One region of the Shewanella sp. DW31 genome, then DNA from elsewhere that is predicted to be linked to it. Evidence: predicted binding sites of a transcription regulator. Region 1 holds the regulator's gene; each other region holds the start of a gene.

What was found. The regulator sigma-54, encoded in region 1, starts transcription at its own class of promoters, with help from an activator protein. The targets are predictions, from matches to a motif close to GTTGGCACGNNNNTNGNNT.
Region 2: the regulator sigma-54 is predicted to act here: its motif matches at 3,086-3,104, upstream of fliD (flagellar filament capping protein FliD).
Region 3: the regulator sigma-54 is predicted to act here: its motif matches at 5,772-5,790, upstream of flgA (flagellar basal body P-ring formation chaperone FlgA).
Region 4: the regulator sigma-54 is predicted to act here: its motif matches at 2,093-2,111, upstream of GWI56_RS02535 (BON domain-containing protein).

What each region holds. Positions count from the first base shown of each region.
Region 1 covers NZ_JADWMP020000027.1:12,891-21,142, reverse strand. Annotated here, with positions in the region: gene mlaF (phospholipid ABC transporter ATP-binding protein MlaF) at 1-594, opposite strand, end outside; gene GWI56_RS18810 (KpsF/GutQ family sugar-phosphate isomerase) at 1,238-2,215, shown strand; gene kdsC (3-deoxy-manno-octulosonate-8-phosphatase KdsC) at 2,215-2,766, shown strand; gene lptC (LPS export ABC transporter periplasmic protein LptC) at 2,763-3,323, shown strand; gene lptA (lipopolysaccharide transport periplasmic protein LptA) at 3,310-3,864, shown strand; gene lptB (LPS export ABC transporter ATP-binding protein) at 3,861-4,592, shown strand; gene GWI56_RS18785 (RNA polymerase factor sigma-54) at 4,700-6,178, shown strand; gene hpf (ribosome hibernation promoting factor) at 6,207-6,494, shown strand; gene ptsN (PTS IIA-like nitrogen regulatory protein PtsN) at 6,497-6,940, shown strand; gene rapZ (RNase adapter RapZ) at 6,937-7,791, shown strand; gene GWI56_RS18765 (HPr family phosphocarrier protein) at 7,778-8,053, shown strand.
Region 2 covers NZ_JADWMP020000014.1:55,676-63,927, forward strand. Annotated here, with positions in the region: gene GWI56_RS12915 (flagellar hook-length control protein FliK) at 1-1,040, opposite strand, end outside; gene GWI56_RS12920 (hypothetical protein) at 1,030-1,356, opposite strand; gene fliS (flagellar export chaperone FliS) at 1,325-1,705, opposite strand; gene fliD (flagellar filament capping protein FliD) at 1,719-3,065, opposite strand; gene GWI56_RS12935 (flagellin) at 3,368-4,186, opposite strand; gene GWI56_RS12940 (flagellin) at 4,407-5,210, opposite strand; gene GWI56_RS12945 (flagellin) at 5,427-6,239, opposite strand; gene GWI56_RS12950 (hypothetical protein) at 6,384-7,397, opposite strand; gene flgL (flagellar hook-associated protein FlgL) at 7,410-8,252, opposite strand, start outside.
Region 3 covers NZ_JADWMP020000007.1:90,972-99,223, forward strand. Annotated here, with positions in the region: gene flgF (flagellar basal-body rod protein FlgF) at 1-482, opposite strand, end outside; gene flgE (flagellar hook protein FlgE) at 655-2,016, opposite strand; gene flgD (flagellar hook assembly protein FlgD) at 2,099-2,869, opposite strand; gene flgC (flagellar basal body rod protein FlgC) at 2,894-3,310, opposite strand; gene flgB (flagellar basal body rod protein FlgB) at 3,313-3,717, opposite strand; gene GWI56_RS08115 (protein-glutamate O-methyltransferase CheR) at 3,861-4,700, opposite strand; gene GWI56_RS08120 (chemotaxis protein CheV) at 4,801-5,721, opposite strand; gene flgA (flagellar basal body P-ring formation chaperone FlgA) at 5,927-6,634, shown strand; gene flgM (flagellar biosynthesis anti-sigma factor FlgM) at 6,710-7,033, shown strand; gene GWI56_RS08135 (flagellar protein FlgN) at 7,036-7,461, shown strand; gene GWI56_RS08140 (LPP20 family lipoprotein) at 7,589-8,041, opposite strand; gene GWI56_RS08145 (FlgO family outer membrane protein) at 8,038-8,252, opposite strand, start outside.
Region 4 covers NZ_JADWMP020000002.1:38,034-46,285, reverse strand. Annotated here, with positions in the region: gene GWI56_RS02545 (hypothetical protein) at 1-700, shown strand, start outside; gene GWI56_RS02540 (DUF3224 domain-containing protein) at 830-1,234, shown strand; gene GWI56_RS02535 (BON domain-containing protein) at 1,503-2,057, opposite strand; gene GWI56_RS02530 (glutamyl-tRNA reductase) at 2,334-2,789, opposite strand; gene GWI56_RS02525 (sigma-54 dependent transcriptional regulator) at 3,036-4,406, shown strand; gene GWI56_RS02520 (L-dopachrome tautomerase-related protein) at 4,516-5,592, shown strand; gene GWI56_RS02515 (hypothetical protein) at 5,806-6,465, shown strand; gene GWI56_RS02510 (diacylglycerol kinase family protein) at 6,516-8,195, opposite strand.

The DNA of each region.
Region 1 (8,252 bases):
TGAAGTCAGATTCAGCGCATCGGATAACTCACGAATAAGCTTTACTAACACACCCATCGATATTGGGTCTTGCCCTGCAAAAGGCTCATCGTACATCACCATTTCAGGTTCAAGCGCTATGGCTCTAGCCAATGCGGCGCGGCGTTGCATACCACCGGATAACTCGCTTGGCATCATCTGAGCGGCACCACGTAAACCTACGGCTTCAAGCTTCATCAGCACGATAGTGCGAATAATGTCTTCAGGCAGTCCAGAATGTTCACGCAGTGCAAACGCCACGTTATCGAACACATTAATGTCGGTAAACAGCGCGCCACTTTGAAACAGCATGCTCATCCGCTTACGCAGACTAAATAATTCATTGCGACTCACGCCATGGATATCGTGACCGTCGAATAACACTTGTCCATGGTCAGGCGTTAATTGGCCGCCAATCAATTTCAACAGGGTCGTTTTGCCTATGCCGCTCGGCCCCATGATCGCCGTCACCTTGCCCCTTGGAATGGACAGGCTAATATCTTCATATATCACACGCTGACCGCGGCTAAACCCCAAATTACGGATCTCAACCAACGGCGTTTGTTCTTGAGTCATGCTTGATTCCGACATTTGCAAATGAGGTGATCCTAGTCTTCCTAGACTGACCAATCGAAGAGCCGCAAATTGTACGTAATTGCGCTTTAACCTACAACCGAATCGACACTATCGCCCTGCGATACTTTCAATTTGCCTCATTTACAGCGAAAATGCGCCCTAAGTTTTCACTCTGCACAGGTAAAATGTTACTTAATGTTTTCAACCTAGTTGCAGAATTGGCAGTATTGGCTAATTCGTTCGCACTTAGCTCACTCTTCGCCCACTTTTATCGGGGAGAGTCGATACGCAATTGCGCAAAAGAGGCATCCCATGGGGTAATACCCGCTGCGATATGGGATAAATCCATTGAAATAAACGACAAAGACGATGATATTGCTCAAGACCTTCTGCCGCTAAACACGTTATTGTGCATGAATAGCTAACGCAGCTGGACTTGACGAGTCGGATCAATCGCTCTAGCCTGCCGCAATTGTTTTGCTATTTTCGGTAATTAACCACAGCAATACATAAGCTAAATTGTCTGAAAACAAACTAATACTTGGCAGAAAGCCTATTACATATCATCTTTATCGCGTACCAAATTGTGCTATTCCAATCCCATCAATGGGGCGACAAAGACAATGCAAAAAGAGAGATAGACATGGTAGACAAATCACAACTGCGCCAATGGGGTTGTAAAGTTATCGATATTGAAAAGTCAGCCCTAGACAATCTTTATCAATATGTTGATTCGGCTGAATTTGCAGAGGCTTGCGAGTTGATCCTCAACTGCACAGGCAAAGTGATTGTCATGGGAATGGGCAAATCGGGCCATATCGGCAATAAGATTTCAGCCACCCTCGCCAGCACAGGAACGCCCGCATTTTTTGTGCATCCGGGTGAAGCCAGCCACGGCGATCTGGGTGTATTGGCCGATAACGATGTGATTTTAGCGATTTCAAATTCTGGTGAGTCGAGCGAAATCCTCACCTTAATGCCGGTCATCCAACGTATGGGAGTACCTGTTATTGCAGTAACGGGTAAACCCGAATCGAATATGGCGCGATTATCTAAAGTGCATTTATGTATCGAAGTCCCAGAAGAGGCTTGCCCACTTGGACTAGCCCCAACGTCGAGCACTACCGCGACCTTAGTGATGGGCGATGCCATCGCCATTGCGCTACTACAAGCGAAAGGCTTTACCCGTGATGATTTTGCTATGTCCCATCCTGGCGGAGCTTTAGGACGCAAGTTATTGTTAAAAGTCTGCGATGTCATGCACAGCGGTGATGACTTACCGCTCGTTAACCACGATATTTGCATCACAGAAGCTCTGTACGAAATCTCCAAGAAAGGCTTAGGCATGACGGCGATTATTGATGATCAGCGCAAGCTGGTTGGTATCTTCACTGATGGTGATTTACGCCGCGTTATTGATGCAGAAGTGAATTTACGCACGACGCCCATTGCCGATGTGATGACCCGTAACTGCGTCACGATCACAGATAATGTGTTGGCCGCCCAAGCACTGCAAGTGATGGACTCAAAAAATATCAACGGATTAATTGTTATCGATAAAGATCGCCATCCTATTGGCGCTCTTAACATGCTCGATATGGTAAAAGCAGGAGTCATTTAATGCCACAGCAAGGATTTTACGGCCCAATCAGTGATGATGTGTGGCAACGCGCGCAAAAGATTAAACTGTTAATCTGTGACGTCGATGGGGTATTTTCCGACGGCCGTATTTACTTGAGTAATAGCGGCGAAGAGCTCAAAGCCTTCCATACCCGTGACGGTTATGGCGTGCGCTCACTCCTCACCAGCGGTTTCAACCTCGCCGTGATCACAGGACGTCAATCCAAAATCGTTGAAAACCGTATGACAGCCCTTGGTGTTACCCATATTTACCAAGGCGTAGACAATAAGTTCGAGCCCTATGAAGCATTGCTCGCACTTTATGGTGTCACCCCAGAAGAAGTGGCTTATATCGGTGATGATATTGTCGATCTACCCGTGATGAATGTTGTCGGTTTAGCGGTCAGTGTTGCTGACGGCCACCCCTATGTACGCCAACACGCCCATTTTGTGACTACGCTCAATGGTGGCCACGGTGCACTGCGTGAACTCACAGATCTGTTACTCCTAAGTCAAAATAAATTCACTTCGGCCCATGGAATGAGTATATGAGTCGTGTGACACTCGCGATTATCGCTTTTTTTGGAACCGCACTAGCGCTTTACTGGCAAGTGCAGAACAAACACAGCGGTGATTCCGATAACAGAGTAAAAGATCAAAATACCCCAGATTTCATCGTTGAAGATCTGCGCAGTGTTGAGTTCAATGAGCAAGGACTAGTGAATAGCCGTGTGACGGCGAAACACATGGAACATTATGATTCAACGAATCAAACTTTCTTTACTCAACCTGTTTATCTTGTTTATCCAGACCAAGGTAAAGCACAATGGCAACTCAGGGCAGATCAGGGCAAGCTAAACAAGGAAACTGGCAAGGTTGTATTAGAAAATAATGTTATTATCGATGCCATTAGCCCAGAAGAACCGATTCAGACCTTGTCCACCAGTTATCTGGAACTCGATCTCAACACTATGATAATGACCTCTGACCGTACCATTTACGTCACAGGGAAAGATTTTAATATTCAAGGCCAAGGCCTTTATGCCGACCTCAACGCGCAAGAAGTGCAATTGACCAGTCAGGTAGTAGGAACATATGAAGCAAAATAACGTATTACTTGCCAGCCTAATGCTAATTATGAGCATGAGTGCTTTCGCGAAAGTCGGCGACTTAAAGCAAGAAGTCACAATCAAAGCTGTGAGCCAAACTGCGGATATCAAAAACAACCAGATCATTTTCTTTGGTCCGGTTGAAGTGACCCAAGGCTCAATAAAAATCCAAGCAAATGAACTGCGTGCATTTTCCGCTGAAGGTGAAAATAGCAAAACTTTGGTCGCCACAGGCAACCCTGCTACATATAGCCAAATATTAGACGATGGCCGCCCTGCATCTGCCAGCGCGAAAGAAATTCGTTACGATATGGCAAGCCGCACCTTAACACTGAAAGGTATGGCGTCATTAGATCAAGCGGGTAGCCAAGTTACAGGCAATTTAATCCGCTATAACATGATTCAACAGAAATTGATGGCCGAGAGTACTGGCAGTGGTGACGATCGCGTAATCACTATTATTCAGCCTGAAAACTATCAAGATGATGCTAAATCAGACGCTCCGGCGGATAAACCTGTAAAAAAGCAGGACTCTAAATGACCCAAATCACCTTAAGAGCACAAAATCTGGCGAAAAGTTACAAGAGTCGCCAAGTGGTTAAAGACGTCAGTCTGACGGTAAAAACCGGTCAAGTCGTTGGCCTACTCGGTCCAAACGGTGCAGGTAAAACCACGACCTTTTACATGGTTGTCGGGCTAGTGAAGAGCGATAAGGGACATATCTTTATCGACGATGATGATTTAACCGCAGATCCTATGCATCTGCGTGCCCGCAAAGGCATAGGTTACTTACCGCAAGAAGCCAGTATCTTTCGTAAGCTAACTGTTCATGACAACATCATGGCCGTACTGCAAACTCGTAAAGAACTTAAAAACGAAGAACGAGAAGAAGAACTAGAACATCTGCTCGAAGAGTTTCATATCACCCACATCCGTGACAGCCAAGGCATGTCATTGTCGGGTGGCGAACGTCGTCGCGTCGAAATTGCGCGGGCTTTAGCCGCTAATCCTAAGTTCATTTTGCTCGATGAACCGTTTGCCGGCGTCGATCCTATTTCGGTTATCGACATCAAGAAGATTATCGAACAACTCAAAAGTCGCGGCCTTGGCGTACTGATCACAGACCATAATGTCCGCGAGACATTAGATGTATGTGAACATGCTTATATTGTGAGTCACGGAAACCTGATTGCCGAAGGAACTCCAGCAGAGATCTTAGACAATCAGCAAGTTAGGGCTGTGTACTTAGGTGAACAATTCAGGCTATAGTTAATCGAGCGAAGCCAATGGAGGCAATTTATACCGCCATTGGGCTTCACTCAAGATAATAATAAGCGACCTCATCCAACAATAATAACGTAGGGATCAGCGGTAACATGAAAGCGTCACTCCAGCTCAAACTGGGTCAACAGTTAACCATGACGCCACAACTACAACAGGCTATACGTCTGTTGCAACTGTCGTCATTAGAACTGCAGCAAGAGATCCAGCAAGCATTAGATTCTAATCCCCTTCTCGAGCTGGAAGAGGATCAATTCGACGCCACTAAAACCCCTGTAAACCAAACGCTATCCGATACGGATTTCAGTGAATCTAGCACTCTGCCACCAGAAAAAGACAGCTCCACCATAGATACGGCAGAGTCGCTAACCAAAGAATCCATGCCCGATGAGCTCCCCATGGACACCACATGGGATGAAGTGTTTACCGCCTCCCCAAACTCAGGCCCCGGCGGCAGTCGTGAAGACGATATGCCCTTCCAAGGCGAGACCAGTGAAGGTTTGTACGAACACTTAGAATGGCAAAAAAACCTCACGCCGTTTTCTGAAACCGATTTAGCCATTGCCACCGCCATTATTGATGCCATCGACGATCAGGGCTATCTCACCCAAAGCACTGAAGAAATTCTCGAAGCCATGGGCAATCCTGAAGTTGAGCTTGACGAAGTCGAAGCCGTACTCAAGCGTATTCAGCATTTTGATCCCATAGGCGTTGCCGCCCGCGATTTAAGTGAATGCCTGCTGATCCAACTGTCGCATTTCGCCGCTGATACTCCCAACCTAGAAAACGCCCGTATGCTGATCAAAGATCATTTAGATCTGATCGCCGCCCGTGATTTTAGGTTATTGATGCGTAAGACTAAATTAAAAGAAGATGAATTAAGGGATGGTATAGCACTTATCCAAACCCTCAATCCTCGCCCAGGTTTGTTGATCACGCCCAATAATGACGAATACGTTATCCCAGATGTGTCTGTGTCGAAGAAAAATGGCCGCTGGGTCGTTGAGCTTAATCCTGACTGCATGCCAAAAATCAATGTAAATCAACATTATGCTTCTATGGCACGCAGTACCAAAAACCAAGCCGATAGCCAATTTATTCGCGGCCATCTGCAAGAGGCTAAATGGTTTATTAAGAGCTTAGAAAGCCGTAACGATACTTTGCTTAAAGTTGCTAATTGCATAGTGCAATATCAGCAAGGTTTCTTTGAGTACGGTGAAGAAGCCATGAAACCTATGGTGCTTAACGATATTGCCGAAGCGGTAGAAATGCATGAGTCCACCATCTCACGGGTCACAACTCAAAAATACATGCATACCCCTAAGGGACTTTTTGAACTAAAATACTTCTTCTCTAGCCACGTCGGTACTGACGATGGTGGTGAGTGCTCATCCACAGCAATCAGAGCCTTTATAAAGAAACTGGTGGCAGCGGAAAACCAGAAAAAACCATTAAGCGATAGTAAGATGGCACAACTTCTGGCAGAACAAGGGATCAACGTAGCCCGCAGAACCATTGCGAAGTACCGAGAGGCTATGCTTATTCCACCTTCTAATCAGCGTAAAAGTTTATAACCTACAGTGGATATCGGAGGACGTTTCTATGCAAATAAACCTAAGTGGACACCATGTCGAAATTACCGAATCGTTACGTGCATATGTAGAAGAAAAGTTTTCAAAACTTGAACGCCATTTCGAACAGATCAATAATGTGCACGTTGTGCTCAATGTTGAGAAAATGCAACAGATTGCCGAAGCGAGAATAAACCTCATAGGTGGTGAAGTTTTTGCTACTTCAGAGCATGCTGACATGTATGCCGCTATAGACGCCCTGATTGACAAGCTTGACCGTCAGGTTATTAAACACAAAGAGAAGTTAACAAAACACTAATAATGGAACTTTGTACCATACTGCGGCCGGAGTGCACTACCTGCGCCACTCCGGGCAGCAAGAAAAAGGTACTGGAACTCATCAGCGACTTAGTCGCTGCCCAGTACCCGACCCTCTCATCTCAAGAGATATTCGAAAGCCTAGTGGCGCGCGAAAAGATGGGGAGCACAGGTATAGGTAACGGCATCGCCATTCCACATGGTCGACTAGCCGATATAGATCAGCCCATTGCCATACTAATTAAGTGTGAAGAGCCGATAGCATTTGATGCTATCGATAAGCAACCTGTTGATATTTTATTTGCACTACTGGTGCCTGCAGACCAATGTCAGCAGCACTTAAGTACCTTGTCTTGCATGGCCGAAAAGCTGAGCGACAAGCAAATATTAAAGCAATTACGCAAGACGCATGATGAAACGGAACTCTATCAGGTAATCACTGGATGAAACTGGTCATAGTGTCGGGCCGCTCAGGCTCAGGCAAATCTGTCGCCCTTAGGGTACTCGAAGATCTCGGCTATTATTGTGTCGATAACCTTCCCTTGCCATTGATTGGCAGTTTGCTTGAGCAACTCAAGGGCAGTAACGATCTCGTCGCCATCAGTGTCGACGTGCGTAACATGCCTGAGCAGGATAAGGTCTTAGTAAAACAACTCGCTAGCCTACCTCCAGATACTGAGTTAACGAGCTTCTTCCTTAACTCCAGCGATAAAATTCTGCTCAAGCGTTACAGCGAAACCCGCCGTTTGCATCCTTTGTCGAAGAGCCGAGTCTCTTTGCAAGAAGCGATAAAGCTGGAGGGGAAACTGCTCGAGCCTATGTCAAAACTGGTCGATCACTACATAGATACGTCGAATTTGAATATCTATGATTTAAGCGACCAAGTCAGACAAATTCTCCTTGGTAGTGTCGATAAAGAACTCGTGATCAACTTCGAGTCCTTTGGCTTTAAGCACGGAATGCCCACCGAAGCCGACTTTATGTTCGATGTGCGCTTCCTGCCCAATCCCCACTGGGAGTTGGCGCTGCGGCCATTGACTGGCTTAGATGAACCCGTAGCTGAGTTCTTAAATCGTCAACCACTGGTTAATAAGTTCATCTGGCAAATCGAAAACTTACTGGAGACTTGGCTGCCGCACCTCGAGCGTAACAATCGCAGTTATTTAACTGTGGCCATTGGCTGCACAGGTGGACAGCACAGATCCGTTTACGTCGCAGAGCAATTGGCCAAACGCTTTAGTAACGGTAAACATAAAGTTTATGCCCGTCATCGAGAGCTCAATAATGCCAAAGCTTGAACGTCAGATAACCATCTGTAATAAGCTCGGTTTACATGCCCGTGCCGCCACTAAGTTGGTGGTACTGGCTTCCGAGTTTGATGCGACCATCACCTTAATCCAAGGCGATAAACAAGCATCGGCCGCCAGTGTGCTTGGCTTGCTGATGCTTGAAACTGGCATGGGTAAAACCATCAAGCTTATCGCCGAAGGCCCAGATGCAGAGCCGGCTCTCGATGCCATTTGTGCCTTAATCGACGCTAAGTTTGACGAAGCCTGTTAGTTTCACTTCACACTAAGCACTTCATCGTTAGTTTCACTTCATGTCTAGTTTTAAAAACTTGCCATTCACACATGGCAAAACATTTGTCGCTCGACGATACAAGCCACAGGCGATTACACTAGCGGTCATTGCGCTGGCCTTAACCTTACCTTAGCCGTCTTAATCTATGTCATCGACTGACGCTTAGTCACCGCAAAAT
Region 2 (8,252 bases), on a different contig from region 1:
TCAACATCAATTTGACCGCCATGATCCATTGCTAAATCCACTCTCAAACGATCTAAACCATTGAGTAATGCATCTCGAATTGCCGGATTTACTGCATGCATTTGCACCTGTAAACGATCGCCCTCTAAACGAATATTGAGCTCAATCTTGCCGAGTTCTGGCGGATCTAACCTTAATTCGGCTTTCTTAATATGTTGATCGACTTGGAAACGAAGATGCTCTCTTAAGGGAGTAAGGATCTCCTGAGAGTGCTGTGCTAAAGAAGCCATGGGAGTGAGAGATACAGGGCCCCATTGAGTAACACTTGCAGCCTGCGTACCCGCAACCTGCTGAGATCCTATCGCATTAATATCTTTAACTTCATGCCCCCTAAGTTCTGCCAACACACGCTGAAACACTGACGAGTCAGATTTCAAATGGTCAAGATTCGCAGAGAAAGGTGCCAGCGTTGAATCCTGCATAAATGCGCCGCTCATTTTCAAGGGTTCACCACTCATACCCGCAGGCTGAGTCCGGCTTCCTGTAAGAGCCATAGATGAGGTCATCCCTGAGCTAAATAGGGTTCCTCTTTGATCTGTGGCTGAAAGCCCAATTAAAGACGCAGGAGTTCGACCTATCGGATCCGCTTTAACCGTTTCTGCGGGAAAAATCACAGGAACAAACGGCGCTACAGCAGTCGGTGAAACGAGACTAGCCTGAGGCGTGGCGGCTAAGCCATCTTGAATAATAGGCACTGAGTTAATCTCAGTATTTAACAGTGGCTGAGACAATACTGGTACAACAGGAACAAAAGATACTGAGTCAGATAAATTGCTATTAACATATTGATTTGAAAGAGTATCAGTATCTCTTTCTAAAGTATGTTCGGCATTCTGAGTCCACAGAGTTCCCTCTAACGGGAGAGGTGCTGCAGACAATCCGACTGGCAACCCCAACAGGGTAAATGACTCTGATTTATCTTGATCAACTGCACTTGCCACTTTAGTCGTCAAGCTGGTATTTGTGCCAACAGGACGAGTTGAAAGAAGATCAGAGATCATCCAAAGCTCCACTTACTTGTGTTAATTGATAGGCGGCTAAACCTGGTTGTTGCGCCTTAAAGCGGCCCATTTCAGCGGCTAATTCATCACGAGCCAAGATCAACTCTTGTAGCACTTGGGAATGAACCCGCTTTAATTCTGCACGTGCTAATTTCTGCTCAATATCATGAGCCTCACCAGCCTGTTGCAGTGCTTTAATCAAAGCGATGTTCACTTTTCGGACGCTTTCCCAATCCTGAGCATCTGCATATTGGCGTAAAGCATTCGCAAAACGCGCCCACTGCTTAATTGAGATTTGTCCATCCTTCTCTGACATTAGTAATCACCTGAGTCACTGGAACTAGCGCTTCAGCACTGTTTTCGACACTGGCGCTGACAAGCTGACGGCTACAAAAGTCATAGAGACGATGTAAACTCACGGCAACCTCACCACCATTTTCAAGGTCAAGCATAGAGTCCAAGCCATGCACGATATTAAGGCACTTATGGATACTCATTCCTTTCGCCTCAAACCTTTGGTATTCCATATGGCCAGCGGTCCGCTCTAGTTCTTCCAATAAACCATCAAGTAACATACGCACCATGTCATGGGTTGTTGCTGCCGCTACTTGTGCATCTAAAGCGGTTTGCTTGTAGGCATTAAATGGATCGTACTCATTTAACATTTTTTACTGCTTCCTATGAAAACAACTGACTTGCGGAATTAAACTGATTAATGGTGGATTCCATTGCCGTAAACTGGGTTAAATAAATCTGATACTTTTGATTCATTTGATAATCATGGCGCGCCATACTGTCATTCACACTTTTAATCTGCTTATTTAGCGCTTCCTGCTTTTGATCGATATAGCCATTAAACTGTGTAAAAGGTTTTAGGGTCTTTTCTATGCTTTTGATATAACTGTCAGGACCAGTAAACATGGCTTGTACTTTTTCTGGATCACTTTTAAAGCTATCAGTCAGCTTGGCATCATCAATTTTTAGTTTTCCGTCTCGTCCAATCTCAATCCCGATATCAGACAAACGCATGCCATTAGCAGCCGTTGCAAATACAGAATCACGTAATTTAGACTGGAGAAGGCGAATAGAGGTATCCCCCTTCAACACTCCAATTTGCGCTTCACTCACTGCAGTGGTTTTGTCTTCCTTATCTTTATCGGCAGAGCCAGAATCAGAGGTTTTAACGCCCATAGAACGAGTTAATTGATTAATTTGCGTCATTAAAGAATTAAATGAATCGACAAAATCCTTAACCGCTTTCTTATTCGCTTCAAAATCGTCTGTGACTTTAATCATGCTGCTTTCACCAGCCGCATGCACCTTGACTAATTCGAGGCTGACACCATCAACAACATTTTCTAGATAGTTACTACTGCTGGTAATACTGATACCGTTTAATGTGAGTTCCGCATCTTGTGCTGCACGACGTTCTGTCATGCCCCAATCGGCACCGTTAAACTCTACCTTCACTTGATTCGCGACACCCGATTCCTTTGAAGACAGCATAAATTCGATTTGGTTACCTGTGCGCACTAATGACGCTTGTACACCAGGATTACCCACTTGTTTATTGATCACATCGCGTAACTGAGACACAGAAATAGCCGCACCGCCATTAACCGTTGCCAAATCAATTTCCATACGCTTAGTCGGATCACTACCGACTTGAATACTGATAATACCCGACGTTGGCAACAATTCACTTTCAGAGGAATAGGCTTTAGTCAGTTGATGCGCTTGCGCAAGTTTATGCACGCTCAAATCATAGTTGCCCTTAGGCGCATCAGATTTAACTGTAGCGGTCGCATTCTCGCCCGTAACCGTAGCAATTTTGCCTTTAGCTGCATCGCCACCCATTTCACTCAGCTTAGTGGCCATCTTCTTCATATTATTTTCGAGCAACGTATAAGCATCTAACTGTGTTTTGCTGGCAGTTAGCTTGCCTTTGTAAAGCGTATCTTTACCTGCGCGGTCTGCGCCAATCAGTTGCTGAGCAAATTGTGCTGCATTCATACCTGAAATCATGACTACCTCCACTCGTTCTAGAGCAAAACGCATGCCAAAAACAAGCTACTGTTTTTAAATGAATTAAAATAATTAACTGGCCCAAACACAGCTAAATACTTCCGCATGAACACTTAAACAGGAAAACCATCTTCCACTTTGTGTTATCGAAAATTACCCCCTAAAACATGAACCTTATAGGTTTCAATCTCGGGTTTAGCGACTATCGACCAATACATAAACCGTGGCTAAAATAAAAATGCCAGTCAGCGCAACTAACTGGCATTTTAGCCGTGACCAATGACATCACTTGCCCAATAACATTAACGCAATAGACCCATGACTAAACCCGTATTCTGGTTAGCTGAAGACAGTACCGTTGTACCCGCCTGAACTAATAATTGATTACGTGTCATATTGGCAGATTCAACCGCGAAATCGGCATCCATAATACGGCCGGCAGCGGCTTTAGTATTTTCAGTTACGCTGGCAAGGTTAGCCGCAGTATGGCCAAGACGGTTAATGTTGGCACCTAAGGTTGAACGTTCTGTCCCCACTTTAGCCAAGAAGGTATCAACAGCCCCGATAGCCGTATTGGCGGCTGCAGAAGTCAACAAATCACCAGTAACTGTCTTATCAATAGCACCTAAGGTAACTGACATTTGCTCTGCTCCATCCGAGCCAATCTGAAAGGTCACACCTTTGACGAGTACACCATCAGTAGCATCTTTAAATAAGTTATTACCCGCATAGGTTGTATTTTCTACAATACGGGTAATTTCTGCATTTAATTGCTTAAATTCATCATCCAACGCTTTTAAATCTGCTGTAGAGTTAACGCCGTTTGATGCTTGAGTCGCCAATTCTTTCTGGCGGTTAGCAATGGTCGTTAATTCTTCTAACGCACCATCAGCGGTTTGCAGCATAGAGGTCGCATCAGAAATATTGCGTGAGGCCGTTTCCATGCCCTTTACGTTAGCGCTCATGCGGTTAGCAATTTGCAAACCCGCTGCATCATCAGATGCGCTATTGATACGTAAACCCGTCGACAGACGCTCCATAGCATTAGTTAATAGATTATTACTTTTATTAACAGCACCTTGTGCAACAATTGACGCGTAATTAGTGTGAACACCTAACATATCAGCTCTCCTAGAAAAAACAGTTATCTTGGCTATGCCTGAATCCCGGTATAGCTCCATAACTAAGTAAGGCGACAGCAACAGCGCAAAACTAAAACTTATTTAAAAATAGATGGGATCACCTCTATAAAAACAGACTTAAATGGCATCCACAAAACGCCATAAAAAATGCCAGTAAGCTAAGCTTACTGGCACTTAAAACTAACTCAACTCGGCGTAATTAACGCAGTAGCCCCATCACTAAACCTGTATTTTGGTTAGCAGAAGACAGTACCGTTGTACCCGCTTGAACTAATAATTGATTGCGGGTCATATTGGCAGATTCAACCGCGAAATCGGCATCCATAATACGTCCAGCGGCGGCTTTGGTATTTTCAGTCACACTGGCAAGGTTAGCTGCAGTATGTCCAAGACGGTTAATGTTGGCGCCTAGTGTAGAACGTTCTGTACCGACTGCTGCGATGAAAGTATCAACAAGGGCAATTGCCGCATTCGCGCCAGTAGTTAAATCACCAGCAGCCAGCGCTGCATCATCTATGGCTGTTGTTGTAACAACCAATTTTTCACCCGTTCCGGCACCAATTTGGAAGGTAACACCAGCCTCCAACTTGGTGAATAAGTTATTACCGGCATAAGTTGTATTATCGAGAATACGGGTAATTTCGGTGTTTAATTGAGTAAACTCATCATTCAGAGCCGTTAAATCATCAGCAGAGTTCACACCGTTTGCCGCTTGAGTGGCGAGTTCTTTCTGACGATTAGCAATGGTCGTTAATTCTTCTAACGCACCATCTGCAGTTTGTAGCATAGAGGTCGCATCAGAAATATTACGTGAAGCGGTTTCCATACCTTTAACGTTAGCGCTCATGCGGTTAGCTATTTGCAAACCAGCGGCATCATCAGATGCGCTATTGATACGTAAACCTGTCGATAAACGCTCCATTGCATTAGTCAATAGGTTATTGCTTTTGTTAACAGCACCTTGAGCAACAATTGAAGCGTAATTAGTGTGAACACCTAACATATGTAGTTCTCCATTAAATAACGAGCATTTGGGTTAGACCTGAGTTCAGGCATAACTAACTAAAGCGACTACACAAGCCCACAACTAAAATCGATATTTAAAAAATAGAGTGTATAGCACTGTAAAAACTAGACTGAAATGGCATGCACACCATAAAAAAATGCCAGCAAGCTAAGCTTACTGGCATTAAAACTAACACTGACTAATTGAATAACATTAGCGCAGTAACCCCATCACTAAACCCGTATTTTGGTTAGCTGAAGACAGTACCGTTGTACCTGCTTGAACTAATAATTGATTGCGGGTCATATTGGCAGATTCAACCGCAAAGTCGGCATCCATAATACGGCCTGCAGCGGCTTTAGTGTTTTCGGTAACGCTCGCTAAGTTAGCGGCAGTATGGCCAAGACGGTTAATGTTGGCACCTAAGGTAGAACGCTCAGTACCCACTGCGGCTAAGAAGGTATCCACAAGGGCAATCGCAGCATTGGCGGTACCACCTGTTAAAGTACCTGCGACAGTTTTAGGAATTGCGCCTAATTTAACATCCATTGTTTCCGTTGTTCCGGCGCCAATTTGAAATTTCACGCCCGTACCAGAGGTCAATACACCAGTATCGAATAATTTATTACCGGCATAAGTGGTATTTTCTACAATACGCGTTATTTCGGCGTTCAATTGCGTGAACTCATCATTTAATGCCGTTAAATCAGCCGCAGAGTTAACGCCGTTAGAGGCTTGAGTAGCCAATTCTTTCTGGCGATTAGCAATGGTCGTTAATTCTTCTAATGCACCATCAGCGGTTTGTAGCATAGAGGTCGCATCAGAAATATTGCGAGAAGCCGTTTCCATACCTTTTACGTTAGCGCTCATGCGGTTAGCAATTTGCAGACCAGCAGCATCATCAGATGCACTATTAATACGTAAACCCGTCGACAAACGCTCCATAGCATTAGTTAAAAGGTTATTGCTTTTATTTACAGCACCCTGCGCAACGATTGAAGCGTAATTAGTATGAACACCTAACATAGTAGTTCTCCAGAAAATAACGATTGTTTTGGTTAGGCCTGAATCCAGGCATAACTAATTAAGGCGACATGAAAAGCTCTTCACTGAAGCCAAATAGCTTATTTTCAAAAATTAAATAATCACACTTAGGATTCGCTTCAAAAATTAGAGCAGCAGAGCGCTAACCTGTTCGCGGTTCGTATTTCCCTGCGCCATCAAAGATGTTACTTGATAGGCAAAAGGATAGGGTTGCATAAATTTATGCAAATGCTGGAGTTCAAATTTGGGCTGACTAGATGCGGTCAATTGCTTAACCTTCACCAGTAGTAAACGGTGGGATGCTTTAATATCATCAATTTGCACTGTGACTTTTTTATCTACCTTTGACACTTTAGCCAATGTCATTTTTAACTTTTCAGTATCCGTAAAATTCCATTCACGGGGATCCTGCCAACTAAATTTCTCTTCTAATGGTATATTCCTCGGCTCACCCGCGGGCAATCTTTGCCCTTCGCCAACCATTAAAATCGCCCCATTGAGCTTCATCCAAGTCTCATGCTGTACAGTAAACACTGTGTCATTGGTCGATAAGCGGTCGATACTTATCCCAATCGAAGCTAAAACAGGCTCTATGATATCTTGTAGCTCTAAGCGATTTTTATTGGCAGGCAAAAGCAAATGCAATGTTTGCTTCTCTGTAAAAAGCGTAATCCGCTCATCGCGGTTCTTAGGTGATGTGAGATCGACTCGTCGGAACCTAAAAAAATGCAATGCCGCAGGCTGGGATGCTGAAATCAAATTCAAGTGATGATCGAGTAAACGCTTTCCTTGGTAATAAGGCCTAATCTCGATTAATTGTCTTCGACATTCCTCCGCTTTGTGTAATGCATCTTCAACAACTGTGTTTTTACTGAACAAGCAGGTTTGTAGCTGTTTGTTTAGTTGACTTAGGATACTTTTGGCAGAAATCAAGCTCTGTAACACCACTTGCGATGCACTAATATTATGTTGCTCTTGAGTCACCTTGGCCCAACGTCCATAGGCTTCCAATCTATGCTTAGGTATGGGCCTCGCTTTCGGTGCACTGCGGGGCACACCTGATATCGGAGCAACATAATGAGACGTTACCGTCTGACTTTGACGTAACTGACTAAGTGACTCACCTATCCCTTTGATCATTTAACTTATTACCTACATATGATTGAAAAGGGACAGCTGGCTTATCTGTACAAAAGTTTGCTGGGTAATTTTTAATGCGGTTAATTTGACATTGAACTCGGCAGTGGCAGCGGCATAATCGAGCTCCTGCGTTTCACCTATCACTTGTTTACTAAACAACACCATTTCTTCATGGGAGCTTTTAACTAACGCGAGATTATTTTGCTTGCCACCGAAATCGGTAATAGCTGCACCTATGCTATCTAAGGTTTCACTTAACGCTGTTTGTATTCCACTCGCAGCCGCACTAAAAGCAGGATCGCTTGGTGATAAGCTTGGATCATTTAATACGTTAATGTAGTCCATTGCTTGATTCAAAATATCTTGACCAGCATTGGAGAACAAGACTTTTTCGGCGGTGACATTAGCCGTAGTCCATGAAGAGCTAGACGTTTGTACCGTTCTCTCGCTAGTATCACCTTGGTAGACGTATCTCCCAGCAGCATCCTTAACTACCGCAGCTTTCTCAATCGCATTACCCGAAAAGAGATAATTACCCGACTCATCAGTGGCGTTAATATTATCCACTAACCCCTTTAAGAGTTCTTCCATTTCAGAAGCATAGGATGCTCTATCTTCTTTCGAGAGATTTGAGCTATTAGTGGCGATACTGATTTCCTTCATCCGCTGCTGCGTCTCAACCATACTCGATAAATAGGTTTCAGCACGGCTCATATTGGTACTTAAGGAATCGATATTTTTAATGTATTGCTGTACTAGTGCTAAATCGCGTTGGTTATCCATTACCCGAACAACACCAATAGGATCATCCGAAGGCGATAGTATTGAAACACCTTTAGAGAGCATTTGATTCAA
Region 3 (8,252 bases), on a different contig from region 1:
GCCACTTCTTCTATCACTTCAGCAGTCGCCCCTTGAGGGCGAACAGACACTATGCCATCCTGTGAAATTGACACTTTATCAATAGGTAATGGCAGCACTATCGGGCCAGCGTCCCCCATTACTGGATTGCCTCTGTCGTTATACAACATGCCCGTCGCATCGAAACTGAGACTACCGGAACGGGTATAAGCTTCACTGCCATCTTTCGCCTGAACGGCAAACCAGCCATCGCCTTTAATGGCAACATCGAGATCCCGTCCAGTGGTTTTTATCGGACCAGAGCGAAAATTAGCTGACGGAGATTCTGTCATCGCAAACACCCTTGAAGGCAACCCTTCACCGAAGGCTTGCATCGATCTGGCCTGCGCCATATCTGATTTAAAACCATCGGTATTAGCATTGGCTAAGTTGTTCGCACGGAGTGCCAGCTCATTCATATTTTGCTTAGCGCCACTCATGGCGACATAAAGGAATTTGTCCACAGACTGCTCCGTCAAATTTTCTACATGACGATATCAAAGCAAGCATCGTGCCAATAAAAATTAATTTTAATTTACTGATAAAATTGAAGAATAAGGAAATGAAGTGAGTTGACAGCAAGATAAAGGCTAAGTGTTGCCACTGGCGGCAACACTTAGTTAAATAAAGTAATGATTAGCGGATTTGTAATACGGTTTGTTGCAGCGTGTTATTCACTTCAAGGGTACGGGAGTTCGCTTGGAAGTTACGCTGCGCCGAAATTAAATCGACCAGTTCAGTCGTCAAATCGATGTTCGATTGCTCTAACGCCGATGAACTGATGCTACCAAAAGTTCCACTATTTGCCTCACCCGCTAACGCTGGACCTGAAGCTAAACTGGCTTTCCACGACGTATTACCCACTTGCGTTAAACCTTGTTCGTTAGCAAAACGAACTAAAGCAACCCGTGCTAAAGGCACGGTTGAACCATTAGAATAACTCGCGGTCACTAAACCATCTTCGCCGATTTCAACGTTAGTTAAGCGACCTACAGTCGTACCATCTTGTGTCAACTCAGTTGCACCAAAAGGAGCCGCATATTGCGTTGGGGCATTAAACTTCACAGTCAAATCTTGAGTACCATCGGCACCAGGCCCTAAAACACCCGCACCACTGACGCCCAAAGCCTCAGTCTTGACTATAGCAGGATCACTACCAGTGTAGACACCAACAGAATTGAACTTGAGTACAGAGCCTTTCCAACCACCAGCAGTTTGAGCTGTGCCCGTTGCATCAGGCGTACCATCGCCGGTGGTATCTGTTTGATAAGTACCAGCAGGACCGGCTAGATCGACTTGTTTTCCATCAACAGCATAGTAAGCCACCCAATTGTTCTCACCATTGTACGAACCATCTTTAGGCTTAACAAAATAAGTTGTCATAATATGTGGCTCACCGAGTGAGTCATAAATTGTCATTGATGTAACGTTATTGTAGGTTTTTGCATCTAGAGGATCGAATGCCGCGGGGTCGAGTGCACTTTCCTTAGCATTTAAGTTCATTTGTAAAGTAACATTCTCAGTCTTTACAGGGCTACCCGCAGTGTCTGGTATTTGTACCGGCTTAGCCGTCGTTAAACTCACTGATGTTGAGTTCCCATCTTTATCCACTGGGAAAGTTTGCAAATAATTACCAGAAGAATCAACCATGTAATTATTTTTATCGACCTTAAATGCTCCAGCACGGGTAAACGAGTGGTCTAATGTACCCAGTTCAGAGGCTGTAACGAAAAAGCCACCACCTTTAATCGCCATATCAAGGGAGTTATTCGTCAGCTGTAAGCTACCTTGATGGAATTGCTGTGCCACTTGACTCGTAGCAACACCACCACCGACAGCAGTTTTAGCATTTGAAAAAATAGAATTAGCGTAAACATCCGCAAATTCAGCACGGGATTCTTTAAAGCCAATGGTGTTCGCATTAGCAATGTTATTCGCCGTAGTGTTTAAATCTTTCTGCGCGGCAGAAATGCCACTCAATGCAATGTTAAACGACATAATTCACCTCTACACTTGACTCAATTCATTTATGAGCGACTTACGCCCAATTCGGATACTGCAAAAATTCTTTTAGGCAAACTTAGGTTTCAGACACAGCTAACACATCGGTTAACTTGATACCCATACCGCCTCTCAAGTTAAGAATCGCGCCAGTACTGGCCGTACCGAGAGAAACGCTGGTCACATGAGCATAGGTCGAGACTGGCAATTCTTGGGATTTCCCATCCACTAAACCACTCGCCTTGATCGTATAGTTACCTGCGGTTACAGGGTTTCCATCTTTATCGAGGCCATCCCAGTTAACATCGACATTGCCCCCCTTACTGCCATCAACTTTAAAGGTGGTCACAACTTGGCCTTTCTCATCCTCAACACGTACAGTAACTTCAGGAATTTTAGCTGGCGTGCTAATCACACCTTTTATTGTTGGGCTTTCAGCTGAAATGTTACCTGTATCAGTTGGGATCAATACCTTGCGACCAACAAGTCCTGATGCCTGTAATGCTTGGCTTGATGTCATAACACCGTTTAAATTAACGATTTCCTTATTCAACTTAGTAATACCATCAACCGTCGAGAATGATGCCATCTGTGCAATCATTTGGTCGTTGTCGACGGGCTTAAAGGGATCTTGCATCGATAACTGTTGGCTTAATAACGAGAAAAAGTCATCTTGAGTTAACTGCTGGCTTTTTGCTTCCGGTACTATTGAATCTTTTGGCAAACGTATGCCATCAAGAAACGGATTACCCGTTGAGCTGGTTGATGAATTCGTCGTAACGGCATTTGGCTGACTCTTATTTTGAGCCGTCTGCGCCGACGCTTGGTTAATTTGATTAATGAGGCTCACAGCTTACCTCCTAAGTAACACATGTTATTTACCCATCCCAAGTGTTTGTTGCAGCATAGACTTAGCTGCTTCAGCGACTTGAACATTCATTTGATATGAGCGCGAAGCAGAAATCATATCTGCCATTTCTTCCATGACATTAACATTCGGTTTATAAATAAAGCCGTCCGCATCCGCCATTGGATGATCGGGCGAATATTCTTTCAGTAGTGGTTTATCACTTTCTACAATGCCTTTTACCGCAACGCCTTGAGAAGCTTGTTGCTGACTTTGGGCTTTAGCCATTTCGGCTTCAAAAATGGGATGACGGGAACGATAGGTCTTATCTACACTACTCGAGACGGAATCCGCGTTGGCTATGTTGCTCGCGGTGGTGTTTAGCCTGACCGATTGAGCAGACATTCCCGAGCCAGCAACATCAAATATGCTAAATAAACTCATGATTAATCCCCTCTCAACGCTTTCTTCATGCCACTAAACTTACTGTCTAAAAAACCTAGCGACATTTGATATTCAAGTGCATTTTGCATGAATGCCGATTGTTCCTGTTGGATATCAACAGTATTACCATCACCGGTATCGGGTTGATTTGGCACACGGAACTTAACAAATTGCCCAGTCAACTCCGCAAGCCCAAAATGCTTATCTGGCTCTTGCATTTCAAGACTATTTCGCTGCTGCTGTTGGCCTCGAGCGGCCTGCATTGCCGCAGAAAAATCAACATCGCGGGCTTTGTAATGTGGCGTATCTGCGTTAGCGATATTGCTTGAAATGACTTCAGCCCGCTGCGCTCTAATACCGAGAGTGTATTGATGCACACCCAGTGCATTATCAAAATTGATCGCCATAAAATTGCCTCCTCGTGTTCTCACGAAAATAAAGCAATTCATGTGCCAACATCAGGAAAATTTTGAGAATAACAACAAGGATGAGCAAGTGATGGGTAAAAAATTACCGACAATTGTCGGTAATTTTCTTTAGAGCGGCTGAGTTAAGTCTTTTTCTGGTAATAAATGCCAGGGTTACAACGAACCATATCAAACTCGTCCGTTAAACCAGCGATAGATTCTGATGCACCGAGAAATAAAATCCCTTTGGGATTGAGAGCGGCAGCGAATTGCCGCAAAATTTTTGCCTTTGCCTCTGGTGCAAAATAAATAAGCACATTGCGGCAAAAGATAATGTCGAACTTGCCAAGCAGACTATAACTCTCAAGCAAATTATGCGCTCTAAAGTTCACCAACCGCTTCACATTATCCTTTAACTTCATATTGCCTGAAGGTAATGCATCAAAAAACTGACGCTTACGTTCTTCAGATAAACCACGAGCTAATGCCAAACTATCGTACTCGGCATTTTTGCAGCGTTCTAACATGGAAGGAGATAGATCCGTTGCTTGAATCGAAGCACTACCAGCCAAGGCACCAGGCTTCTTCTGTTGATACTCAAGAATAGTCATAGCCAATGAGTATGGCTCTTGGCCTGACGAGCAAGCCGCAGACCAAATTTTGAGCGGACGCCCCAGACGACTGTATTCAGGTAGTAGGACATTATTCAACAACTCAAATGGATAACGATCACGGAACCAAAGGGTTTCATTGGTCGTCATAGCATCGATCACTTCAGCTCTGAGCGCACGCTCAGTAGGCTTCATCGAATGCTTAACCACATCAGATAAGGATGGCAGGTTATATTTGCCCATCAAAGGAGCAAGACGACTGCGCACAAGATATTGCTTATTTTCACCCAGTACGATGCCGCTGTGTTGCTCTAAGAACAACCTAAATTGATTATATTCAGCCTCAGCGAGTGATTTATTTGGCACATTCACATCCTAAATCCTATAGCAAGCACCAAAATCAGTGCGAAACCATCATGTTATAAAGTCGAGATTATAGCGTAAAGCGTATCTAGGTACTAACCTACAGCAATTACAAACTTAAATGCTTATTCACAGCAGCGGCCAGTTCGTCAGGATTAAACTTAGCGATAAAGTCATTGGCCCCCACTTTTTGAACCATTGCCTGATTGAATACACCACTTAACGAAGTATGCAGTACCACTTTAATATGCTTAAGCTTAGGATCATCTCGGATTTCAGCTGTCAGGGTGTAGCCATCCATTTCAGGCATCTCAATATCAGAGATGATGAGGGGTATCTCATCGGCCACATTATCCATCTCTTTGGCGATCTCTTTAAGCTTGTCTAATGCTTCGCGACCATCTTTTGCGGTATCAATTTGTAAATTCAATGACTCGAGTGAACGAATAATTTGTTTACGCGCCACGGCAGAATCATCAATAACCATAATATGGTAATGCTGAGTTCTGTCGAGGGTCAGTTTTTCATTGGCTTCTTCACTGATAGCCGTTTTAACCGGTGAAATCTCATCTAAGATTTTTTCCACATCGAGAATTTCAACTAATTCACCTTCAATTTCAGTCACCGCTGTCAGATAGGAATAACGGCCAGCACCTTGCGGCGGAGGCATAATCGCTTCCCAATTCATGTTGATGATCCGCTCAACAGAACTGACCAAGAAGCCTTGAACACTACGGTTATATTCAGAAATAATGATGAAACAGTTTTCAGTGCTCGCTAAAGGTTTTCCCCCTGTTGCCGCACTCAAATCAATCACTGAAATGGTTGTTCCACGAATATGAGCAACACCCTTCACATAAGGATTAAGTTTAGGCAAAGTGGTCAGTGGTGGACACTGCAGTACTTCTTTCACTTTAAACACGTTAATCCCAAACCGTTGACGACCGTTTAATTTAAAAAGCAGCAATTCTAAACGGTTTTGTCCAACGAGCTGGGTTCGTTTGTTGACTGAATCAAGAATACTCGACATAACTCTGCCTTGTTGTTCTGTTTATGTTCGGCCCTATAACTCAGTTGAGTATAGGCATATTAATTGCTTACGTCTTATCTATCGATAAACATAGTCGAAACTGAGTCAATCTTCTGACAGTGATGCAAATTATTATTACAGTGGTCAGCTTCGAACTTAATAAAAGTATAGGTGCATTCTGGCGTTACAAGCTAGTCTCTTCATTATGAAAGTAAATTTAGTCTGTTTTTTTAGTCTTTTCACCCTCTTCATGCCCGCTTTTGCGAGTGCAGAGCCTATTGTCCCCACCGTATCGGCAATCTCAGAATTAGCTAAAGCGCTTATTTCAGAAAAAATATCCGTTCCAGAAAATGCCAAAGTAAATATTTCGCCACAGATGGTTGACGCAAGAATGCTGCCGTCACAATGTTCGTCTCCAATGAAAGTTGAACTGGCTAGCGATAGGGAAATTAGCCGTAATAACACCTTAAAAGTCAGCTGTGATACGCAAGACTTAGCTTACCCTTGGCAAATCTATATCTCGGTTCGGGTGGATATCTTATTCCCCGTTGTTGTCTCAACCGAAATCTTAGCACCAGGCGAACTCATCTCTCCTAGTCAAGTAGAAGTCCGTTACATTGAACAAAATAGCTTGAGAGGTGCCGAATTCGATGACCCGAGTAAATTGGCTGGCGTGCGAGTAAAACGACGAGTAGCAAAAGATAATCCCATATTAAGCAACAACTTATGCTTCGTTTGTAAAAATGATTCGGTATCTATCTACGTTCGTTCTGGCTCATTCGAGCTCAAAACAGTGGGCGAAGCCCTACAAGATGGCAATAAAGGTGATCGGATCAGAGTCAAAAATAGCAGTTCAAACAAAGAACTAGATGCTATAGTCACAGGCATTGGCGAAGTTGAAGTAAGAATGTAAAATAATCTAAAGCTTTTTTGTAAGCTGCCGATACCCCAGTTAAGAAATCCCGTACACACGACGCTGGAGCCTAAAATGGCAATTGATATTAGCAAACTCAACACTGCAACGACTGCGCAAGTTCGTTCAGGCGCAACGAAAACGAGCAGCGATCAATCTGCTCAAGTTGCTACAAAATCGACAACACCACAGAGAAGCGATTCAGTGGTCATTACGGCCCAGGCACAACAACTTCAAGGAGCTCAGACTAAAATGGCTAGCCTTCCTGAAGTTGATCAAAAGAAAGTAGCAGAAATCAAACAAGCTATTGCCGAAGGTCGCTATAAAATTGACCCTGAAAAGTTGGCTGCCAATATTGCAAGTTTTGAAGCCGAACTTAATGACTTAAATAAAGAGTAACTATGACTGAAATAGCTAAACTGGTAGATCTACAACACGCCCATTTGGCTGTTCTTAAGCAAATCATACTCAAGGAAAAAGGCGCTTTGGTTGACCAAAACGCCGATTTACTGTTTTCCCTTGCTAACGAAAAATCGCAATGTCTGAAAGAACTAAAGACTAATGATGATATTCTGGCAAAACACAGTGATAAATCGCTACTCACTCAGCAAGTCGAACTCGTGCATAAAATGGCCGAGATCAAAGACGCATTGACTGAATGCAAAGAATTAAACGAACAAAATGCCAGTTTAATTGAGATGAATTTAGCGAGTTTAAATCGCTTTGCTCAAGCTTTACAAGCCAGCAGAAACGCCTCCAGCCTCACCTATAACGATAAAGGCAAGACCTCGACTATCTCAAGTTTAGGCAATGATTTAAAGGCCTAACAAGCGCATCACTCCCACTTAGCATTCCCTTTTCTAAGCTCTGATTAGATATTAATGTCTTGTACAAAAAGAAAAGCCGCGTAAATACGCGGCTCAATACATACTGTTGAACATACATTCAATAACGCTAGAAATACGTCACTTCCTTCACTCGTTGTGGACGGTTCTGTTGTTGATAAAGCGCCCAAACCTGTGAAAAATCAAGTTCTAACTCAGTGACATAATGCTCGCCTGCTGGATAACTCTTAACGACTCGTGCGCCGCGGATCACGCCAGAAACTGACGCTTTGACATTATCGTCCGTCAACATCCAATCACTGACACTGCTGTTTGCCGTTATTTTCTGCCCATAAACTTGTTCCGCTAATTCACGATAAGCCACAATTTTTGATGCCTGCATAGCCATCAACACTCTTTGTGATTGCTCTTTAGCCGGTTGAGTCGCTAACGGCGCATATCCTATAGCCGTTAACTTAGGAAAACTCGGCGGCGGCACATCTTCCCATTGCACATATCTATCTTTAGCAGCGCAGCCAGTTAGCATTAGCCCCGTGATAAGTAATAAAAGGTAGTGTTTCATTTTCCATCTCCTAAGACACGTACTTCATTCATGCCCGGACTCGCCTGACGATATAAGATGCCATTTTGTGACACAATTTGCTCCGAAGGCTGCATGTAGTTTGACAACTCTTTTTGAGTCACAAAAGTTTGAGATGCCGATACCACGCGATTGTTACTAATGTTCACAATCCGAGTATTGATCGCCATACCATTGGTTACTACGCTCATAG
Region 4 (8,252 bases), on a different contig from region 1:
CAACATGACCAATGATGATATTTATATGGTGATGGAAGATGGTAAGGTCATGCAATACGATGAAGCCATGGCGCATGAAAAAACTCAGGCTCAGGCGAATGAGATCGAAACTGTGACACCTTTTGAGGTAAAGCCTGTGGCGAATGCATCGGAAGTGATGCTCAAACTCTTTAGCTTAAATACCGCCAATCCTGTTGAAATAACGCTGCCTGAGGGCGGCAAGTCCGTTGCATTGACTCATTTTATTAAGATCAAACAAACAGAGTTTGCTATGGGCGACTACCAAGATGGTGAGGTAAAAGGTCGAGCATTACTTGATTACTTACGCATTACACCGTTAAATTTCGATCCCGCTCTAGAGCCGGACACCCAAAGTGACGCACCGATTCAAGATGATCCTAAAATGCAAACTATGCCCTTTGTGGCGCCCTTTATTGTGACGACTCAAGGTTCAGGCGTATTTTGGTATCTTGGATTGTTTAATCTGGATTTTAAACACAATAGCTTGAAACACTTAGGCAGTGTCATGCTTGGCGATCGAATCGAGGTGGATAGTATTGAACCTGTTTATCCTTTTGAAGCCCCATTTAAAATTGCTGTGACTTATCGTGATAGAGCGTCTGACCAACCCATGTCTGAAAGCCCTGAAATAGTCAAAACCATAGAGATGATAGTGAGTGAGACTAGCCTACATAAGTAGCGTGTAAATGCCATTATGGATCTGCGCAGGCTTATGCTAAGTTGTTTTTCGGTCTGTGGGTGATGTTTGCTTCAATAGCAAGCGTTAGCAGGTAATAGGTCAGCATAAGATTTCGACAAGGAGAGTGTCATGCAAGTTAGCAAAATCACTGGGAAATTTGATGTTAAGCTCACTCCTGATAGCCCCTATGCTACTGGCATTGGTGGTGTGACGTTAGGACGTATGGGCTTAGATAAAACCTTTTATGGTGAGCTTGAGGGGCGCAGCAAAGGGGAAATGCTCAGTGCTATGACGTCAGTCAAGGGCTCAGCTGGCTATGTGGCCATTGAACAAGTGGTTGGTAATTTGTGCGGTAAGCAGGGCAGTTTTGTATTACAACATTTTGGCATTATGACCGATGGACAAAATCGTCTGATCTTAGAAGTGGTACCCCATTCTGGGGCGGGGGAGTTGCAGGGGTTAACTGGCACTATGACCATCAATATTGAGAATGGCCAACATTTTTATGCATTCCAGTTTGGCTTTGAAGCTTAGTTTGGCTTTGAAGCTTGAATAACGCCTGTGTTTTAGCTCAGTTTTCTGTAACTCTTCTCCTTTATGATCATTCGAGTCATCTTAATTCACCCCTCTTAATTTAAGCGAGTAAGTCTTTTCGATTGAGTCTGAAAATGGACATAAAAAAAACCAGCTGAGGCTGGTTTTTTTGATTCTTTTTTCATAAAGCACTATCGAACCTTTAGTCTAGATCGGCGTGCTGTTACTTAAAATACGTTTAATTTAAAAAATGCCGTTGTCGCGAGAGTTAAGACACTTTTTTAACCACTTTAATTTTATCAACGACCTTTTTCACATCGTCGGTATTTTCGGCAATTTTCAGTGCTAGTTGACGTTCTGCATCGCTGGCAACTTCACCTTTCAATGTGACTATGCCATTGGCAACATCCACATTAATTTGGGTGCCGGATACGTCAGTTGAAAACAGTAAACGCGTTTTGATGACTGTGGCAACTTTAGAGTCAGTTAAGGTGGCAACAACTTCACTGGTGCCTTCTTTTTCATTCATCACAGTGAGTTGGTTATCGACATCTTTCACCCCATCTAAGCTCTTGATGAGCTCTGTGGCGAGGGCTTTATCCACACTGCTTTCCACTTTACCTGTTAATGTCACTTTACCATCTTTGACATCTGTAATGATGTCGAAGGAATTGAGATTCGTGTTGAGCAGTAAAGTGGTTTCTGCTTTACCATCGATCCACGCATCCTTGGTTCCGCCTTTCCAATCTTGGGCGGCAGCCACATTTAAACTGATTGAACCGACAAGTAAAGCCACTAGTACTGATGCTGTTGTAGTTTTCATAATCATATCCTCCGTTGTTTTCTCGAAGCTAGATAACGCACCAATCGTGCCAATGTTTTTAACGTAATGATTTTTAATGTTTTAATTGTTTTGTCTGGCGTTTTTATACCTTAGCATTTTCCTTTTGGTCGGTCTTTTTTACCGACAAAATGTAATTTTTTCTGGCATGCTGAGCCATCATTCGAGCATAAAAAACCGCACTCATCAGTGCGGTATTATGTCTTTAGTAAAAGTGGAGGGGAGTCGGTTAAATATGGCTCACTTAGCGACAGGGAATTAATGGTGATTGAGCGATCCCGTACCGTCGTAACTCATTTGCAGCCAAGCGGCACCCTCTGCAAGTTGGTTTGCAAGTTGTGGCTGATGCGCTTGCCTTACTGCTTGTTTTATTTGGATTAGCACTTGCTGCTCTATGTCGACAAGAGCGGTCATTGCCTGCGAGATTTGGCACTGTTGCAGCAATTCTGTTGCTTGAGTATAAGTGACGGACACGGTGTGACTTAGGCCATTAATTGGCTCGTCAGCCAAACGTCTCAGCTGTTCAAACCGAGTTAACATTCGTTGGTGGATGTTAGCTTTGGCGGAAAAAACACGCTTAAGATTATAGTCTTCGACATACCTCCTCGCTTGGTTGTAAAATGTGAGTCCTTCTTGATTCAGCTTGATGATTTCATCGATCAACATGATATCGGCGCGGATATCAGTCTGATGTTGCACAACATTAGACTTCATTATGGGCCTCCTAATGCCAGTGTTCGACATAGATTGTTTAACTGCTTGGGTAAATTGATTTCGTTTCGTTCAGCTACCATGCATATTCTGTTCTCGTTTTTAATGATATTTTAACAGGCTGATTTTTAGACTGATATTCTCAGTTCATCGAGATATCATCTTAGAACATCGGCAACTATTACCGTTGCTGTTGTTAAAATTTCATGGCTGACATACAGTAGTTTTTCATACAGGGAGTAGATACGCATGGCTCGACTGACACTTTTTTATCACTTGCAGGATGTTGGCGCCGAGCAAGCAATCATCGAACTTGCTGGCGCTGCTGACTTTAATAAGCTACGCAGTGTCGATGACTTGCCTTGGATAGAGCAGCTTGGGGCAAATCACGTCGATGTTGCCATTATTGAGTTATCCAGTCTTAGTCGTGAAGATTACCTTGTGCTGCTAGATAATGCGGCCATGTCAAATATTGAGTTTATTTTTCTCTCCGATGGTCAGCCAAATCCTAATCTTGATCAGTTAATGTCTCATTTTGCTGGTTACCACTTTCGCAAACCTTACGATATGCCGCTAATCAGCGAAATTTTTGCTGATTTTGCACAGTATTTAGCATCATCGCCTAATCGACTACATCCTTTTGCTAGCGAGCTAGACCAGTACGGTTTGCTTGTTGGTTCATCAGCTCCTATGCACAAGCTATACCGCACAATTCGTCGCGTCTCTGCTACAGGCAGTAATGTGCTGATTATTGGGGAAAGTGGGGTCGGGAAAGAACTGGTTGCTAATACCATACATCTTGCCAGCCCTAGGGTGAACGAGCCTTTTATTGCGATTAACTGTGGTGCATTAAGCCCAGAATTGGTCGACAGTGAGCTGTTTGGCCATGTCAAAGGCGCATTTACGGGGGCGAATCGCGATCACAAAGGCGTATTTGAACAGGCTGAAGGCGGGACCTTGTTTCTCGATGAAGTCACTGAAATGCCGATTGATCATCAAGTGAAGTTACTCAGAGTGTTGGAAAATAGCGAGTATCGTCCTGTGGGTGGCGACAAAGTGCAACGTGCAAACGTACGTATTGTGGCAGCGACTAACCGTGATCCCATAGTGGCGATAGAGGCAGGGCTATTTCGAGAAGATTTGTACTTTCGTTTGGCTCAGTTTCCCATTCGCGTTCCGCCCTTACGGGAACGTGGCGAGGATATTATTGGGCTTGCGCAGCATTTTCTTGCCTATCGTAACGTGGCCGAAAAGCAGAATAAGAGCTTAGCTGAAGACTGTATTCAGATGATTGCTAAGTACCCTTGGTCTGGTAATGTGCGCGAATTAAAACATGCAATTGAGCGAGCCTATATTCTGGCCGATCAGGATATTTTACCCAGCCATTTACAGCTACCTCAGACGAATGAAGTGGGTTTATGTGGTGGTGAACAAGTTGTTATCCCCCAAGGCATGCGCTTAGATGATTTAGAGAGAATCGCTATTTATCAAGCACTAGAAACCACTCAAGGTAATAAAACGGATACCGCCGAACAACTGGGGATCAGCGTTAAAACCCTCTACAACAAGCTTAGCAAGTACGAGCAGCAAGTCGAGACCGGTGAAACGACTGCTGAATAAATATTAATTATCAAATTAATATTGAAACAGAGCTAAACTTTATACTCTTTTTTTTGTAAATAATAACTCCTATTCTACAGCCCTTAAACAGAAAAAGCGGAGATAGAATATGAAACACTTATTAACAACAGCATTATGGCTTTCTTTGACAGCCAGTAGTTTTGTAAACGCCACCCCAGTAGTAGGAAGTCTTGAAACAGTCGCTGAATTGCCAATACGACCTGGCAATGTCAGCGTCACTGCACAAGGTCGGATTTTTGCCACAGTACATCCATTTGATACACCATCAGGTTTGCAATTGATTGAAGTTAATCGTGAGACCAACGCTTATAAAGCTTGGCCTTCAATGGATTTGCAAAAAACATCGACAGCCAATACTGCTCAATTTGATACCTTATTAGGTATTGCTCAGGACAAAGCTGGACACCTCTGGACCGCAGATATGGGGTTAGAATTAGGCCAGACAAGGATTTGGGGATTCAACATTAAGGACGGCAGTCTATATAAACAAATCGTCCTACCACAAGCTCTCGCGCCTAAAGGCAGCTTTATGCAGGATCTGGTTGTCGACTCTCAAAAAGGCTGGATTTATTTAGCCGATATCGCCAACCCTGGCCTCTTAGCGGTGCGTATCGACGATGGTCATACAATACGTTTTTCAGGTCATAGCTCGCTGCAGGCCGAAACGGATGCAGTAATGAACATAGATAACAAAACAACATTGTTTAATGGCAAAGTTGCCAGTGTAGCGGTCAATCCAATCAGTTTATCTGCCGACGGAAGTACACTCTATTATGGTGCAATGAATGGCACTCACTGGTATCAGTTATCGACTGCAGCTTTACAAACAGGCAATAATGATAAAATTATCGCCACGGTAAAATTAGTCGGAGCCAAGCCTGTATCAGATGGCGCAGCAACGTCCAAACAAGGTAATCATTACTTTACCAATTTGAACCACAATGCCATTTCCATGCTAGATAACAAAGGCACACTAACAACAGCGGTCAGTTCTCCACTACTGGATTTTCCAGATAGTGTGCAATTTGGTGAAACAGGCTGGTTATATATTTCAGTGAATCAATTGCATAAAGCAAAAGCCTTTAATGGAAAAGCCGAAACAGCCAAACCGCCTTATCGTATCATGCGACTCTGGACCGGTGAGGATACTGCTGCGGGTCAATAACACCTTAGCTGCAACAGCAAAGTTGCAGCTTATATTTGCAGTATGAGTTATATCGCAACTGTTTATTTACGTTGATGTCAGTCTTTGGTTTAACTCGAAAGCGTCTAGAAATGAGTTAGGTGTTGATTGTGCAAACTATCAATGCCACTTATTGTGACTGGCACAGGTCAATATTGAATGGTGAGATAATTTTTGGAACAAGGAACAAGTTCAGTGAAACTCAATCAACCTTCTAAAAATGCATTTTATATTCAAACTCTGAGTACTCAGTACCGACCTCTATTATGGCTGTTTGCTGCTGGGTTATTACTGCTTGGTTTACTCTGCGCCAGAGTAACCTATTTACAACCCGATCCGATACTACAGCTCGTTCTCGGCTGGGTAACACTGTTTCTATTGTTACCCGTGTTACCGACTGCGTTTGTTCAGCAACAGTGTTGGTTAGATGCCGAGCAACAGCAATTGTGGCTCGGTAAAGGTTTATTCAATGGGAGGTATATGGGATTGTGGCGGTGGCGTTCCTATGCCTTTCCGGACATCAAAGCAGTGCAACTTTATCAGCTGCAAATCACCCGCTGGCATCAGATCAGTCGCAATCGCCAAGCGGAAGATACTGTCCAACATTATCTGGCTTATTTAGAATTGCACCAGCCCAACGGTGCTCAATTGATATTGGGTGACAGTACTGATAGAAAGGAATTACAACAAGTTCTACAGCAATGCGCGCAGGCGATAGACTGTAAATTGCAGGATTTTAGTAACACTACTCAAAAATCACTTCCCAAAGGTAGTGAATTTAATTTCATGCGGGTACTGGTTCTGCTGGTTATATTTATTTTGTTGAATATTTTATATTTTTTGTTCGTTCTATAAATGCTCAGTCATCCAGCCTAAAAAGTTAGGCTGGATGTCCTCCACAACGATCACTCATCTTGCTCAGTGGTTTCCTGATAAGGAACAAACACTTTAAGAGATGCTGGCTGGACTTCAATAGTGAGATCCGCAGGCTCAAATACTTCACCATCAATCACATATTTACACTTAGGCTGGCTGCTGATGGTGACCTTTTTAGCATGGGCATGATGGACTTTACTTGCACTCGCTTGTTGATCTCGCACACTCTTATTGCCTTCTTTTACCCATCCCGCAATCGCTAATTCAGCGAGGCTAAGCAACTGCTCTTTGGGTTCATCGCCAGCATCCAACCAAGTAATGTCGAGCAACCCGTCGGTCATGTTTGGTTCGCCATCGCCCTGCGCCAACACGCTGGTAAACGGTGCGGCATTGGCAACGATTAGGCTATGGGTCGTTAATGTTGTGGGTTTTGCATCATCTAAGCTGAGCTGGATGGTTAAAGTGATATCGGCATTCACTGCGCGCCATAAGCCATCGAGGTAGGCAAACTGGCCGAGAGCATTTTTACGCTCACGATTAGCGGATTCAATCATTTGTTGCTCAAACCCTATGCCTACAAGCAACAACACTAACTCCTCATTACAACGCGCGGTATCAATGGCTTGGCAATGCCCTTGAATAATATTATCCAGCGCCTGAGAGATAGGAATAAGCTTACTGCCTAAACCAAAGAGGGCATGGCTGAGGGCATTAGTTGTGCCAAGAGGAATGATGCCTAAGACGATATCCGTATCAACGATTTGAGAGGCCACTTCAGTCACAGTACCATCGCCACCGCAGGCGATAATGATATCAGCACCTGCATTACGGGCTTGCTCGGCGAAGATATTTGCAGTTTCGTCTGCTGTTGTGAGTTTTAACGTTAGGTCAAAATAGGCTTTGAGTTCATCTTGGATTTGCTCGCTGTATTCTTGCCATTTCCCGCCACCAGAGACTGGGTTGGCGATAATCCACGCCACTTTGTGGATGTTAATTTTCCCTTGACTGAGCATGCGATCGAGCGCGCGTAATTGCCATTTGTTTAAGCCAGCGGTTTTGCGAATTTGCTTTATCTGCTGCAGTACTTCGGCGAAGTGCTGTTGTTTATCTTTACAAACCAAATAAGCGGCGAGTACCAGCACTGAGCGGCCACGACCCATAGCACAGTGGATGAGTACCTGTTTATTGGCGCGCACTTGGCGGTGCAGCCAGTTAACGGCTTGATTGAGTTGGGCGCTGGTCGGTACGCTATGGTCGAGGATGGGAATATTTAAATACTCGATATGATCCTCAAATTGCGACCAATCTAAGCCATCAAATTCAGCGGTGACATCCAGAATGGCAGTGATCTTATTGGCTTTAATCGTTTCCAGATCTGCGGAAAAGAGTCTACAGCCGAGATACAGATGTTCATCAATCCTTTGCATGGGCGGTACTGAATCGTATTTTCTGGCCCAGTGGTTATAGAGTCGACAGCCTAATAAAAAGGGAATAAAACCCCAACGAATATACCAAGGAATAGTGCCATCTTGGCGTTTTCTAAAAATACTGGCGAGATTAAACCAATAGGCGGAACCGACTAAAAACAGTGACAGACTTGTCCATGCACAAATGAAAGTGAGCAGGGGAGAAGTGTCTGTTACTGCAAAATAGGCTAACAATACTGCACCTGCAGTGTACAAATATTTGATGTGGATCTTCGTTAGCATGCAAGTCCTCCAATGCCATTGTTCTTGGTTAAAATCGTTGCACTTGAATGGATAGAT